DNA from 2 places in the Clavibacter quasicaliforniensis genome. Region 1 is predicted to be linked to the other one. Evidence: riboswitches for the same ligand, from Rfam matches in the RefSeq annotation. Region 1 holds a riboswitch; the other holds the start of a gene.

The links. Region 1 has a riboswitch for thiamine pyrophosphate ahead of thiM (hydroxyethylthiazole kinase). Riboswitches for the same ligand answer to the same signal wherever they lie in the genome.
Region 2: it holds a riboswitch for thiamine pyrophosphate, as region 1 does, so the genes downstream of both, NL142_RS07565 (ECF transporter S component) here and thiM (hydroxyethylthiazole kinase) in region 1, are expected to answer to the same signal.

The regions. Positions count from the first base shown of each region.
Region 1 covers NZ_CP139624.1:2,316,456-2,323,851, reverse strand. Annotated here, with positions in the region: gene NL142_RS11085 (bifunctional hydroxymethylpyrimidine kinase/phosphomethylpyrimidine kinase) at 1-979, opposite strand, end outside; gene thiM (hydroxyethylthiazole kinase) at 976-1,803, opposite strand; TPP riboswitch at 1,794-1,885, opposite strand; gene NL142_RS11075 (hypothetical protein) at 1,916-2,191, opposite strand; gene NL142_RS11070 (S9 family peptidase) at 2,230-4,395, opposite strand; gene NL142_RS11065 (maltokinase N-terminal cap-like domain-containing protein) at 4,446-5,915, opposite strand; gene NL142_RS11060 (mycoredoxin) at 5,917-6,186, opposite strand; gene NL142_RS11055 (D-arabinono-1,4-lactone oxidase) at 6,301-7,396, opposite strand, start outside.
Region 2 covers NZ_CP139624.1:1,572,830-1,580,225, forward strand. Annotated here, with positions in the region: gene glgX (glycogen debranching protein GlgX) at 1-603, opposite strand, end outside; gene NL142_RS07560 (hypothetical protein) at 810-1,142, shown strand; TPP riboswitch at 1,268-1,368, shown strand; gene NL142_RS07565 (ECF transporter S component) at 1,404-2,057, shown strand; gene NL142_RS07570 (ABC transporter ATP-binding protein) at 2,060-3,622, shown strand; gene NL142_RS07575 (energy-coupling factor transporter transmembrane component T family protein) at 3,619-4,413, shown strand; gene NL142_RS07580 (nucleoside/nucleotide kinase family protein) at 4,403-4,951, shown strand; gene NL142_RS07585 (hypothetical protein) at 4,961-5,233, shown strand; gene NL142_RS07590 (metallopeptidase family protein) at 5,341-5,691, opposite strand; tRNA gene NL142_RS07595 (tRNA-His) at 5,838-5,913, opposite strand; gene orn (oligoribonuclease) at 5,958-6,578, opposite strand; gene NL142_RS07605 (SCO4848 family membrane protein) at 6,635-6,850, shown strand; gene NL142_RS07610 (thioredoxin family protein) at 6,904-7,215, shown strand; tRNA gene NL142_RS07615 (tRNA-Arg) at 7,230-7,302, shown strand; gene nadE (NAD(+) synthase) at 7,343-7,396, shown strand, end outside.

The DNA.
Region 1 (7,396 bases):
GCAGGAACGCGACGGGCGGCACGTGGATCTCCCGCACGCCCGTCGTGTTCTGCGCGACGAGCGCCGTGACGACGGCCATGCCGTAGCCGCCGTTCGCCGCGATGGACTTGAGGTCGGCCTGGATGCCGGCGCCGCCCGTGGGATCCGTGCCGGCGATGCTGAGGACGCGGGGGACGCGGGTGGGGTCGGCTGCTGCGGGTGGCGCGGCGCTCGCCGTGTCGGCAGGATCCGCGCCGGGCGCGTCGGGTCCCGTCGCCTCCGCGGGCCCGGCCGCGGTCACGCCGGCGCGCACCCGCGCCCACGCCTCCGCCAGCTCGCGCGCCGCGGCGCACGGGTCCTCCGCCGCGCAGATCGCCGACACGACGGCCGTCCCCGCGCCGCCCGCCGCCGCGATCGCCTCGACGTCGCGCACGTCGACCCCGCCGATCGCGACGCACGGGACGGGGGAGAGCCCCGCGATGATCCCGAACCCGTCGTGCCCGAGCGGCGTCGGGTGGTCGGGCTTGGTGCTCGTGGGGCGGATCACGCCGACGCCGAGGTAGTCGACCGTGCCGGCCGGCATCGTACGCACCGCCTCGACGTGGGCGGGCGTGTTCGCGGTGAGGCCCACGACGAGGCGGCGATCCGGGCTCGCGGCGTCGAGCATCCGGCGCACGAGGTCGGCCGGCACGTCCGACTGGCCCACGTGCACGCCGTCCACGCGCGCACCGCGGGCGAGCGCGGCGAGCACCACGTCGACGCGGTCGTCGACGAGCAGCAGCGGACGCCGTGCGGATGGATGCGCGGCCGCATGGGCGTCGATGGCCTCCGCGGCCGCGACCACCGTCGCCAGCAGCTCGGCCGCGCTCGCGCGCTTGTCGCGGATCTGCACCGTCGTCGCCCCGCCCGCCACCGCCGCGGCGACGACCGCGGGCACGCCGCGCGCGCCGCACAGCGCGGGATCGGTGACGAGGTAGACGGAGAGGTCGAGCCCGCTCACGAGAGGCGCTCGCGCTGGGCGACGAGCTCGGGCGTGACGGCGTCGAGCGCGTCGAGCAGCCCGACCGCGAAGGATCCCGGCCCGCGCGCCCCCTCCGCGGCGATCTCCGCCGCGACCGTGTACACGCTCGTCGCGGCGACGGCGGCCCGCAGCGGATCCGGATCCAGCGACGCGAACGCCGCCATCACGGCCCCGAGCGCGCAGCCGCCACCCGTGACCTTCGTGAGCAGCGCGTCGCCGGTGTGCACCCGGACGACCCGGTGGCCGTCCGTGATGTGGTCGACCGGCCCCGAGATCGCGACCACCGTGCCGAAGGTGCGCGCCAGCAGCGTGGCGGCGTCGAGCGCGGCCTCGACCTCGTCGGTGGCGTCGACCCCGCGGCCGCCCGCGCCGCCGGTCGCGAGCGCGATGATCTCGGACGCGTTGCCGCGCACGACCGTCGGCGACAGCGCCACGAGCTCGTGCGTGAGCCGCGTCCGCACGGGCAGGGCGCCGACCGCGACGGGATCCAGCACCCACGGCGTCCCCGCCTCGCGCGCCGCGTGCGCGGCCTCGACCGCGGCCTCCCGCTGCTCCGCGTGCGGCGTGCCGAGGTTGACGAGCAGGCCCGACGCGATCCGCGCGAACGGCCCCGCCTCGGTCGGCACGTCCGTCATCGCGGGCGCGGCGCCCAGCGCGAGGAGGACGTTCGCGGTGAAGCCGGTGACGACCGCGTTGGTGATGCACTGCACGAGCGGTTGGCGCTCCCGCAGCAGGAGGAGGAGATCCGCCGATGCGGTCCCCGTCCCCGTGATCTCGTGGGCCGATGGGCGCGCAGCGCTCATGATGACATCCCTCCGCCGGTGCGAACCGGATCAGGTGCGACGGGTCTCATCTCAGCCCTCGTGGGCACCCCGTGTCAGGGATCCACCCTAGGGGGAGCGCGCGGGAGCGTGCCTAAGCCGGGCGGTCGCCCCCGGCCCCGACCTCACGTGCTCGCTGGAGTCGGCTGGCGACGAACCGCGCGACCGCGAGGATCAGGCCGATCAGCACGGCGGCGAGACCCAGCACGATCGCCGCCTTCTCGAACGACGTCATCCCCGTGATCCGCAGGTACAGCGACGTGTCGATCTCCCCGTAGAGGGCGTCGAACATCGAGAAGCGATGGAGGTAGCCGAGCCCCGCCGTCGCCGCCGCCGCCATGCCCGCGCCGATCAGCAGGGCGGAGATCACGGCCGAGGACCGCGATGCCGGCCCGGCGGAGGCGCGCCTCAGGCCAGCCCCGCCACGTCGAGCACCCACGCGTAGTCGTTGGCGCGCTCGCGCCACGCGTCGTAGCGGCCCGACTTGCCGCCGTGGCCGGCCTGCATCTCGGTGCGCAGCAGCACGGGCGCGCCGACCTCGCGGAGGCGGGCCGTCCACTTCGCGGGCTCGACGTAGAGCACGCGCGTGTCGTTGAGGCTCGTGACCGCGAGGATCCGCGGGTACTGCACGCCCTCGCGCACGTTCTCGTACGGCGTGTACGACTTCATGTACGCGTACACCTCGGGGTCGTGCAGCGGGTCGCCCCACTCGTCCCACTCGATCACGGTGAGCGGCAGCGACGGGTCGAGGATGCTCGTGAGCGCGTCCACGAACGGCACGCCCGCGAGGATCCCGGCGAACCGATCCGGCGCGATGTTCGCGACCGCGCCCATCAGGAGTCCGCCCGCGCTGCGGCCCTCGGCCACGAGCTTCTCGGGGCTCGTCCACCCGCGCGCGATGAGGTGGTCGGCGGCCGCGACGAAGTCGGTGAACGTGTTCTTCTTGGTGAGCGTCTTGCCCTCGTCGTACCAGCGCCGACCCATCTCGCCGCCGCCGCGCACGTGCGCGATGACGAAGGCCATGCCCCGGTCGAGCAGCGACAGCCGGGCGATGGAGAACGACGGGTCGATGCTCGCCTCGTAGGAGCCGTAGCCGTAGAGCAGGAGCGGCGCGGGCGTGCCGGGGTGCACGAGGCCGCGCTTGTAGATCACGGACAGCGGGATCTCCGTGCCGTCCTCCGCGGTCGCCCACTCGCGGGTCTGCACGTAGTCGTCGGGGTCGTAGCCGCCGCGCACCGGCTGCTGCTTGAGCAGGCGCAGCTCCCGGGTCGCGAGCACGTAGTCGTAGGTGGTGGCCGGGGTCGCGAGGCTCGTGTAGCCGAGGCGGACGGTGGGCTGCGCGAACTCGGGGTTGCCCGCGGTGCCGACCGTGTAGATCGGCTCGTCGAACGCGATCTCGTGCAGCTGCTCGCCGTCGAGCACGCGGTCGAAGGGGATCACGCCGACGCGGGTGAGGCCCTCGCGGCGGTAGGAGATCACGAGGTGGTCGGCGAACGCGCTGGCGTCCTCGAGGCGCACCTCGTCGTCGTGGGGGATGACGACCTGGCGGTCGGTCGTGGAGGTCGGGTCGTCGGCGGGTACGTCGATCAGCTCGAAGTTGGTGGCGCCGTCGTTGTGCAGGATGAGGAGCCGGTCGGATCCGTCGATGACCGCGTGGTCGACGTCGTACTCGACCCCGTGGCGGCGCGGCCACACCGAGCGGAACGTGCCCGTGGGATCCCCGGCGTCGAGCAGCAGCACCTCCGTGGTGATCTTCGAGCCGACGTAGATGGTGAGGTACTGGCGGCTGCGCGTCATGCCGAAGCCGACGAAGTAGCTCTCGTCGGGCTCGGTGAAGACCTTCACGTCCTGCGACGCGGGGGTGCCGACGCGGTGGCGCCACACGGTGTCCGGGCGCCAGGCGTCGTCGACCGTGACGTAGAAGAGGTGGTCGCCGTGCGCCGAGAACGTGGCGCCGTGGCTGGTGCCGGGGATCTCGTCGGCGAGGTCCTCGCCCGTGGTCAGGTCACGGATCTTGAGCGTGAACCGCTCGTCGCCCTCGGTGTCGGTGGAGTAGGCGAGGAGCGATCCGTCGGGGCTGACCTCGAACGCGCCGAGGGAGAAGAACTCGTGGCCGTCCGCCTCGGCGTTGGAGTCGAGGAGCACCTGCTCGCCGGGGACCGAGACGCCGTCGGCCGCGGGCTCGATGGCGGGCGGCGTCCAGTCGTCGGGGCCGGCGACGGGACGGCGGCAGCGGATCGCGTACTGCGATCCCTCGACCGTGCGTGCGTAGTACCACCAGTCGCCCTCGCGGACGGGGACCGAGAGGTCGGTCTCCTGCGTGCGGTCCTTGATCTCCGTGAAGATCCGCTCGCGCAGCGACGCCAGGTGCGCGGTCGCGCCTTCCGTGTACGCGTTCTCGGCCTCGAGGTGCGCGATGACCCGCGCGTCGTCCTTGTCGCGCAGCCACTCGTAGCGGTCCACGAACGTGTCGCCGTGGAACGTGCGCTCGATCGGGCGCTGCTCCGCGACGGGAGGGGTGGAGGGGGAGTCGGATGCGGGGGAGGAGACGGCCGGGACGGCGGGGTCGGTCATCCCGCCAGCCTACCGACGGGGGACGACAGGGCCCCGGCCTCCTCCGAGGATCAGGAGGTGATCGGCCCGGCCTCGCGAGGACCGGTCGCGCCCGGCGTGGTCACCGCGCCGAGCGTGCTCGAGCGAGTGGCGAGGCGGGCGACGGCCTGCAGCGGGATCGACAGCCAGCCGGGCCGGTTGCGCACCTCGTAGATCGCCTCGTAGACGGCCTTGTCGATCTCGAACGCGTCGAGCAGGGCCCGGTTCGCGCGGAGGTCGGTGCCCGAGCGGGCGATGTAGCCGTCGACGAACGCGCGGCGGGCCGCGGACGCCCACGCGGCGGCGGACTTGCCGGGGTGCGCGAGCGCGTAGGAGCCGGCGACGTAGTCGAACGAGCGGAGCATTCCCGCGACGTCGCGGAGCGTGACGTCGGGGAGCGAGCGCTCGTGCATCGGCCGGAGCGGCTCGCCCTCGAAGTCGAGGAGCACCCAGCCGCGGTTCGGCACCGAGAGCACCTGGCCGAGGTGGTAGTCGCCGTGGATGCGCTGCAGCTTCGGCCACTCGCCCTTCTCGGCGGCGTCGTACACGCTCGAAATGGCGTCGTGGAACGCGGCGATCTCGGGGACCTCGCGCTCGGCCGTCGCGTGGCGGCGGCGGAAGCTGACCATGATCCCCTCGATGACGTCGGGGGTGGCCTCGACGGTGGGGAGCGCGGCCGCCAGCGTGGCGTGCACGTCGGCCGTCGCCTCGCCGAGCGCGCGGGCCTCGGCCTGGAAGTCGGCGTCGGCCTCGGCGGCGCGGAGCGCGACGCGCCAGGCGTCGGTCACCCCGGGCAGGAACTCCTGCGCGAAGGCGACGTGCCCGATGGCGCGTCCCTCCTCGCGGCCGGAGTCGCTCCACTCGGCGAGCACGCTGCCCATGGTCTGCGGCACGAGCCGGGATCCGGCGCCCGCGATGGCGGACTGGAGCACGACGTCCGGGTTCTCGCCGTGGTGCAGCGCGCGGAACACCTTGACGATCATCGGGTTCACGGCGTGGCCGTCGGCCGAGACCATGTCGTAGATGATCGACGTGTTCGACTGCTCGCCCGAGAGCACGTGGGATCCGACGACGGTCGCGATCTCCACGCCCGGCTGGCGCTGGCCGCGCGCGGTCGCGCCGAGCGACGTCTCGTCGACGTCGGCGTCGCGGTCGTCGAGGATCGTGCGGATGAGGGCCCACGCGTACGCGGGGTCGTGGGGGCCGTCGTAGACGTGCAGCTCGACGCCGTCGTCCTCGACGGTGGTGCCGATGTGGAAGGGCTTCAGCTCCTCCAGCGGCGCCTGCCGGTAGGTGAGCGGCACCTGGTACAGCACGGGCTTCGCGCTGCCGTGGTCGATGATCAGGTGCGTCTCGATGCGGGCGAACCAGCCCTCGTCGCTGAAGCTCCAGCCGCCGATGCGCTCGAGGCGCGGCTCGGTGCCCTTCGAGGCGAACCAGCGCTGCTCGCGCATCCACGCGGCGAGGAAGTCCGGGATGACGCTGAGGTCGTGGTGCTGCATGTCAGGCCACCTTCGCGGTCACGTCGGCGAGCGACGGGTTGGTGGCGGACGAGCCGTCGGGGAACAGCACGGTCGGCACGGTCTGGTTGCCGCCGTTGATGGCCTCGACGAGCTCGGCGGTGCCGGGCACCTGCTCGATGTCGACCTCGTCGTAGCCGATGCCCGCGCGATCGAGCTGGGCCTTCAGCCGGCGGCAGTAGCCGCACCAGGTGGTGGAGAACATCGTGATCCGCCCGGGGGCAGGTACGTAGGAGGAGGTCTCGGGCGCCATGGTGCTCACCCTACGCGCCGTTCTCGACGCCGACCCGGGATCGCGGCGCGCCGACGGCATGCGCCGGCGCGTCGCGGATCCCCGGGTGCGGTCCCGGTCAGGGGTAGATGCGGCTCAGCCGAGGAGCGAGCGCTCGAACCACGCGTTGCGGAACTTCCCCGCGGGATCCAGGCGCTCCGCGAGGGCCAGGAAGTCGCCCGATCGCGGGTACAGCGGTGCGATGTCGGCCGCCTGCGCGGTGAAGACCTTGCCCCAGTGCGGGCGCGCGCCGAACGGCCGGATGGCCGCCTCGAGCTCGACGAGCACGGCCTCGACGGCCTCCTGGTCGCGCTTCCACGTGAAGTGCAGGCCGATGGTCGTCTGCCCGAACTGGGGGCTCAGCCACAGCCGGTCCTCGGCCACCGCGCGCAGCTCGCACACGAGGAGGATCGGGCGGATCCGGTCGCCCATGGCGCGGAGCGCCCGCACGGCCTCGACGGCCCGGTCGAGCGGCACGTGGAACTCCGACTGGATCTCCTCGCCGTCGCTCGGCGTGAAGCCCATCTTGAAGTGCGAGAGGCGGTCGGACCACAGCCCGACGACCCCGAGCTGCGACGTGCTGTTCACCGGATCGATGCCGAGGATCGGGTGGCGCTCCTCGGTCGCGGCGGGCGCCCCGAAGTAGTCGGCCACGACGACCTCGTCCTCGGGCTGGCCGTCGACGTCGAGCTGCACGCGGCTCTTCAGCCACACCTGGTCGGTGGCCTCGCCGAAGCGCGTGAAGACGCTGACGCTGTACGCGCCGCCGAACACGTCCTCGAGGTTCTCGTCGAACGCGTCCCACGACAGGCCCTCGAAGACGCGCTGGCGCACGAGGTAGGCGGGCTCGACGTCGAGGGTCACGCGCATGACGACGCCGAGCGCGCCGAGGCCGACCACGACGCCGTCGAAGTCGTCGTCCCCGCGGCGGTACGTGACGGTCTCGCCGTCGGCCGTGATCAGCTCGAGGGCGGCGACGGCGGTGCCGAGGTTGCCGTTGCCGATGCCGGATCCGTGGGTCGCCGTCGCGATGGCGCCGCCGACCGAGATGTGGGGCAGCGACGCGAGGTTGTGGATCGCGAGGCCCTCCTCGCCGAGGAGCTCGGCGAGCTTCCCGTAGGCGAGGCCCGCGGAGAACGTGGCCGTGCTGGCGTCGCGGTCGATCACGAGGTCGGCCGGCAGCTCGGCGAGC
Region 2 (7,396 bases), 740 kb from region 1:
GAGCTCGATGGCGGTGATGCCGAGCTTCTGCAGGTGGTCGATGACGGCGGGGTGCGCGATGCCCGCGTACGTGCCGCGCAGCTCCTCGGGTATCCGGGGGTTCAGCTGCGTGAGCCCCTTCACGTGCGCCTCGTACACGACGGTCTCGCTGTACGGGGTGCGGGGGAGGCGGTCGCCGTCCCAGTCGAAGAACGGGTTGACCACGACGCCGAGCATCATGTGCGGTCCCGAGTCCTCGTCGTTGCGGCTCGACGGGTCGCCGAACTCGTACGCGAACAGCGACGGGTCCCAGTCGAACTCGCCGCACGTGGCCTTGGCGTAGGGATCCAGCAGCAGCTTCGCGGGGTTCGACCGGTGCCCGTTCTCCGGCTCGTAGGGACCGGTGACCCGGTAGCCGTAGCGCTGACCCGGCTGCACGTGCGGGAGGTAGCAGTGCCAGACGTGCGCGTCGACCTCCGTCACGTCCACGCGGGTCTCGGTGCCGTCCTCCTCGATGAGGCACAGCTGCACGCGCTCGGCGATCTCGCTGAAGAGCGCGAAGTTCGTGCCGCTCCCGTCGAAGGTCGCGCCGAGCGGGTAGGGGTTTCCGGGCCAGGTGTGCAAGTGGTCCTCCAGTTGGGTCGACTCGTCCGCCGACGGCGCGCGGGCGTGCGTGCGCGGGGTCCGTCGGGGGCGGGGCAGGCGGTGGATCAGCGTGGGCCGCGACGGCAGGAGGCCGGATGCGACGCAGCGACGCACCAGGGGCGAGGTTACCGCGAGGACGCGGATCGCCCGGCATCCTCGGGGCGCCGCGGGGTACGGTGGGACGCATGACCAACCTCGTCGCACAGCTCGCAGAGAACGTGAAGAACGCCGGAGTGGGGACGGTCTACGGCGACCCCCTCGACATCGACGGCTCGACCATCGTGCCCGTGGCCTTCGCCTGGTACGGATTCGGCGGGGGCAGCGACCTCCCCGACTCCGACGGCAACGTCGCCGGCGGCGGCGGGGGCGGCGGCGCCACCTGGCCCATCGGCGCGTACATCGCCACCGACGGCGAGGTACGGTTCCAGCCCAACGTCATCGCGCTGCTCGCGGTGGCCACGCCCGTCATCTGGATCTCCGGCAAGGTCCTCGTCAAGCTCATCAAGACGCTGAGGTAGTCGGCTCGCACGACCACCGCGGAGCGCGGGTGCCCTCGGGCGCCCGCGCTCCCGTGCGTCCGGGGCGGGCCGCATCCCGAGCCCGCGTCCCGGGCGCGTCGACCGCGCGCTAGGATCGCCTCGAACACGGGAGTCCGGTGAGCCGGGCTGAGAGGAAGACACCCAGTCTTCGACCGTCGAACCTGATCTGGATCATGCCAGCGCAGGGAGGCTTCCATCTCGCACCCGTGCCCTCTTCCACTCATCCGAAGGGCACGTCCAATGACCGCATCACCCTCGTCCACGGCATCCGCCGTCCCCGCCGACGCCGGCGCCCGCGCGCCCCGCTCCGGCCTGCGCGCCCGCTGGCGCGTCATCGACATCGTCGTGGCCAGCGTCCTCGGCGTCGCCTCCGGCCTCGTCTTCGTCATCTGGAACACGGCGTCCGTGCCGGTCGGCGGCTTCTTCCAGCCGCTGCTCCCCGGCCTCCAGGCGCTGGCCGGCGGCGGCTGGCTTTTCGCGGGCGTCCTCACGGGCATCGTGATCCGCAAGCCCGGCGCCGCCCTCTACGGCGAGCTGCTCGCCGCGTTCGTCTCCATGCTGGTCGGCAACGTGTGGGGCGTCGGCACGCTCCTCTCCGGCCTCACGCAGGGCCTCGGCGCGGAGCTCGTGCTCCTCGTCTTCCTCTACGCGAACTGGCGCGCCTACGTCGCCGTGCTCGCGGGCATGGGAGCCGGGCTCGGCATGGCGATCACCGACCTCATCACCTACTACCCGGGATCCACCCCGCTCTTCGCCACGATCTACACGGTCGCCGCGCTCGTCTCGGGCGCGGTCATCGCCGGGCTGCTCTCGTGGCTCGTCGCCCGGGCGCTCGCCCGCACCGGCGCTCTCTCGCGCTTCGCCTCGGGCCGCGACACCGCGGCCCGCGTCTGACCGTGCGGCGGCCGGGCCGTCGCACGCCGTCGGTCGCCGCCTCGCACGTCCCGCTCGCCGGACCCGAGGCGACGGCCGACGCGGCGGGCGGAGCGTCCGTCCGGGCCGAGGGCTGGGGCTGGCGGCACGCGGGCCGGAGCGCCTGGGCGGTCCGCGACGTCGACCTGGTCATCGAGCCGGGGGAGCGGGTGCTGCTCCTCGGAGCGTCCGGCGCGGGGAAGACGACGCTCATGCACGCCCTCGCGGGTGTCCTCGGCGGCGACGACGAGGGGGAGACCCGCGGCAGCCTCCTCGTCGACGGGCAGGATCCGGCCGCCCGCCGGGGCCGCGCGGGGCTCGTGCTGCAGGATCCGGACGCGCAGGTGATCCTCTCCCGCGTCGGCGACGACGTCGCGTTCGGCTGCGAGAACCTCGGCGTCCCGCGCGACGAGATCTGGATCCGCGTCCGCGCCGCGCTCGACGCCGTCGGGCTCGACGTCGCCCTCGACCGCTCGACCACCGCGCTCTCCGGCGGGCAGAAGCAGCGCCTCGCCCTCGCCGGCGTCCTCGCGATGCGGCCCGGGCTCCTCCTCCTCGACGAGCCGACCGCCAACCTCGACCCCGAGGGCGTCGGGGAGGTGCGGCGCGCCGTCGAGTCCGTGGTCGAGCGGAGCGGCGCCACCCTCGTCGTCATCGAGCACCGGGTCGCCGTGTGGCAGGACCTCGTCGACCGGGTCGTCGTGCTCGGAGCGGACGGCGGGATCCTCGCCGACGGCACGCCGGACGACGTCCTCCGCGACCAGGGTGCGTCCCTCGCGGCCGCGGGCGTCTGGGTGCCGGGACGAGAGCCCGCCGCGCCCGGCCGGGAGCGTGCCGCGTCCGCGCCGCTCCTCCGCGCGGACGGCCTCACGATCGGCAGGGGCGGCGCGCGCGGCACCGCGGTCGCCGACGGGATCGGCGTCGCGCTCGCGTCCGGCCGCGTCACCGCCCTCACCGGCCCGAACGGCGGCGGCAAGAGCACGCTCGCGCTCACGCTCGGCGGCCTGCTGCCCGCGCTGTCCGGCCGGCTCCTCGCCGAGCCGGCCCTCGCCGACGGCCTCGGCGCGGATCCCGCCGCCTGGCGCTCGCGCGAGCTCGCGGCGCGCATCGGAACTGTGTTCCAGGATCCGGAGCACCAGTTCCTCGCCGGCACCGTGCGCGCCGAGCTCGAGGTGGGGCCGCGTGCGGTGGGCATGGATCCCGCCGACGCCGCCCGCCGCGTCGACGAGCTGCTCGTGCGCCTGCGACTCGACTGCCTCGCGCAGGCGAACCCCTTCACCCTCTCCGGCGGGGAGAAGCGACGCCTGTCGGTGGCGACCGCCCTCGCGACCGCGCCGCGCCTCCTCGTCCTCGACGAGCCGACGTTCGGGCAGGACGCCCGCACCTGGGCCGAGCTCGTCGCGCTCCTCGCCGACCTCGTCGACCGCGACGGCGTCGGGGTCCTCGCCGTCACGCACGACGCCGACCTCGTCCGCGCGCTGGCGGACGACGTCCTCCTCCTCGACGCCGCCTCCGGCCGGGCGGCCCGCCTGGAGGTCGTGCGATGAGCGCCGCCCCGTCCGTCGTCGCCCCCACCGCTCGCGCCACCGGCCTCGCCGCCGTCAACCCCGTCGCGCGCCTCGCAGCCGCCCTCGTGCTGACCCTGGTCCTCGTGCTGAGCCTCGACGTGGTCTCCGCGGGCGCGGCGCTGCTGCTCGAGCTGCTCCTCCTGCCGTTCGCGGGGATCCGGCCGCTCGCCCTCCTCGTCCGAGGGATCCCGATCTGGATCGCGGCCCCCGGTGCGGGCCTCACGATCCTGCTCTACGGACGCACGTCCGGCGAGGTGTACGCGCAGTTCCTGCTCGTTGTCGTCAGCGAGGGCTCGGTGCTGCTCGCGGTGGCGACCACGCTGCGCGTGCTGGCGATCGGCGTCGCGTCGCTCGTGCTCTTCACGGACGTGGATCCCACGGACCTCGCCGACGGCCTGGCCCAGGTCGCGCGCCTGCCGTCCCGGTTCGTCCTCGGAGCGCTCGCGGGCGTCCGGCTCGTCGGCCTCCTCCTCGACGACTGGCGCTCGCTCGAGCTCGCCCGGCGCGCACGGGGCGTCGCCGACCGCGGCCGCATCCGCCGGTTCGCCGGGCAGGCCTTCGCGCTCCTCGTTCTCTCGATCCGCCGCGGCAGCAAGCTGGCCACCGCGATGGAGGCCCGCGGGTTCGGCGGCTCCATTGCGCGCACGTGGGCCAGGCCCAGCGTCGTCGGTCGGCGCGAGGTGCTCGTCGTGACCGTCGCCGTGCTCGTGGCCGCCTGCGCGGTGACGGCCGCCGTCGCCGCCGGGACGTGGGGCTCCGTTGCGGCCTGACGCGGGGGAGCGTCGCCCGGCGCTGGTCCTCGTCGACGGCCCGTCCGGCTCCGGCAAGTCGACCCTCGCCGACGTCCTCGTCCGCGACGGCGAGCCGGACGCGGGGCTGCCGCCGGGAGCGCAGCTCCTGCGGCTCGACGACGTCTACCCCGGCTGGGACGGCCTCGAGGCGGCGTCCCGGCACCTCGAGCGCCACGTGCTGCAGGAGATGCATCACGGCGGACGCCCCCGGTGGCGCCGCTGGGACTGGGCCTCCGACGCGCCCGCGGAGTGGCACGACCTCGACCCGGCACGCCCGCTCGTGGTCGAGGGCTGCGGATCCCTGACGCGCATCGCCGCGGGCCTCGCCACGCGCCGCATCTGGGTCGAGGCCGACGACGCCGTGCGCCGGGCCCGCGCCATCGCGCGCGACGGCGAGTCCTTCGCCGTCGAGTGGGAGCGCTGGGACGCGCAGTGGCTCGCGCACGTCGACCGGGAGGATCCGCGGGCCTTGGCCGACGTCGTCGTCCGCACGGACGCCGTCACGGCGGCCGGGTAGCCTGATGCCATGACCGATTCCGCACCGTCCGACGTCCGCTACCTCGCCGTCTTCGCCGACGGCCCCCTCGAGGGCACCACCGAGACCCGCGTCCTCGTCGACGGCCAGCACGACGAGACCATCAGCACGATGTCGGCAGTGGAGGGCAAGGAGTCGCTCTTCCAGTACCGCGCGGGCGAGGTGTCCGAGGTCGCGGGCGAGCAGCGGGTCACCTACACGTACGTGGCCGACGGCAGCGACGACGTCCTCGGCGAGGGCGACGACGAGTCCCTCGAGCTCTGACACCCGGCACGCCCGGCGCCTGAGCGCCTCCCCACGACCCCGGACCGCGATGCGGCAGCCGGGGTCGTCGTGCGTCCGGGCCGCTTCGGGGCCTCAGGTTCGGGGCCTCAGGCCCAGCCGAGCTCGTGCAGCCGGTCGTCGTCGATGCCGTGGAAGTGCGCGATCTCGTGCACGAGCGTGACGTGCACGAGGTCGCGCAGCGCGTCCAGGTCCTCCGCCTCGTGCAGGTGCGGCTCGCGGTAGACGACGATGCGGTCCGGCATCTCGCCGAACCCGTACTGCCCGCGCTCCGTCATGGCGACGCCGTCGTAGAGGCCGAGCAGGTCGAGCGAGCCGTCCTCGGGCCGGTCCTCGACGACGAAGACGACGTTGTCGAGCCCGTCGACCATCTCGTCCGGCAGCGCGTCGAGCTCGTCGACGACCAGTCGCTCGAAGTCGTCGGGTTCGCAGTGCAGCACGGATCCAGCCTCGCACACGCGCATGCGGCGGAGCCCGGTCGCGGCGAGGCCCGGCCATGCGGGCCGGAGGAGACGACGGAGGGGGAGACGACGGAGGGTGAGACGACGAAAGGGCCGGGACCCTCTCGGATCCCGGCCCTTCCCGGTGGGGTGGACGACGGGGCTCGAACCCGCGACTTCCGGCTCCACAAGCCAGCGCTCTGCCAACTGAGCTACGCCCACCATGCGGCCGATCCCGCTCTCGCGGACGGCCATGGAAGAGGATACTACAGCCGCGGAGCCCACGCGGACGTCACGTCCGCGGAGATGGCCTGCACGTCGTCAGTGGCGGGTCCCGGCGCCGGGACGAACGCCGCGCGCCGGTAGTACTCCAGCTCGCGGATCGACTCGAGGATGTCGGCGAGGGCGCGGTGTCCGCCGTTCTTCGCGGGGGAGTTGAAGTAGATCCGGGGGAACCACTCCTTGGCGAGCACCTTGATGGAGGAGACGTCGACGCTGCGGTAGTGGAGGTGCGCGTCGACGCGGGGCATGTACTTCGCGAGGAACGCGCGGTCGGTGCCGATGGTGTTGCCCGCGATGGGGGCCTTGCCGCCGTTCGGCACGTGCTGCAGCAGGTACTCGAGCACCGCGAACTCGGCGTCGGCCAGGCTCACGCCCGCCGGGATCTCCTCGAGCAGCCCCGAGGAGCGGTGCATCTCGGTGACGAACTCGCCCATGTTGGCGAGCGCCGCGGGATCGGGGTTGATCACGATCGTGAAGCCGTCGTCGACGGGCACGAGGTCGAAGTCGGTGACGACCACCGCGACCTCCACCAGCTCGTCGATCGCGAGGTCGAGCCCCGTCATCTCGCAGTCGATCCACACCAGCCGGTCCGCGTTGTTGCCCATCCCCCGATCCTATCGGCGGGCCGGGGCGGCCCCGATGCGCCGCCTACCATGGGGGAGTGATCACCCTCCTCGCCGTCCTCCTCATCGTCAACGGCGTCTGGAACGTCGTCGTCTGGCCGCAGTTCCTCAAGCGCGTCGCGAAGGATCCCCGTGCCCGAGCCGCCGACGGGTCCCGCACGCCGTTCTTCACCGTGCACCTCGTGCTGGTCTCGGTCTCGCTGCTCCTCGCCCTCGTGTCGATCGTCGCCGCCGTCGCGGCGTTCCTCTCCTGACGCCCGGCGAGGGCGCGCCAGCGGCGGACGCCGCGCCCGCGGGAGCGGAGACTGTGCGCGTCGTCATGTTCACCTCGCTCTTCTGCGTCCCGTGCCAGGCGACCCGGCGGGTCCTCGCGGACGTCCAGCGCCTCCTGCCCTGGCTCCCGGTGGAGGAGCTCGACGTCGCGGCGCATCCGGATCTGGCCGAGGCGGAGCGCATCCGGTCGACGCCGACGATCCTCGTGCGGGCAGGAGACCGGCAGGTGCTCCGCGCCGAGGGCGTGCCGACCGCGCCGCAGGTGCTGCAGGCGGTCGTGCGGGCCATGGACGGGCCGGCGCCGGCCGGCCCCTCGGGCCCCTCGGGGCGTCCGGACCCCGCGTAGTACCCTCGTCTCGACCCCCTGTAGCTCAATGGATAGAGCATCGGCCTTCTAATCCGACGGTTGCGCGTTCGAGTCGCGCCGGGGGGACCGACTGTCGGAAGCGCGGGATCGGCCGTAGATTCGACGCATGCGCGACATCCAGTCACAGATCATCGCCGCCCTCGAGGTGCGCCCGACCATC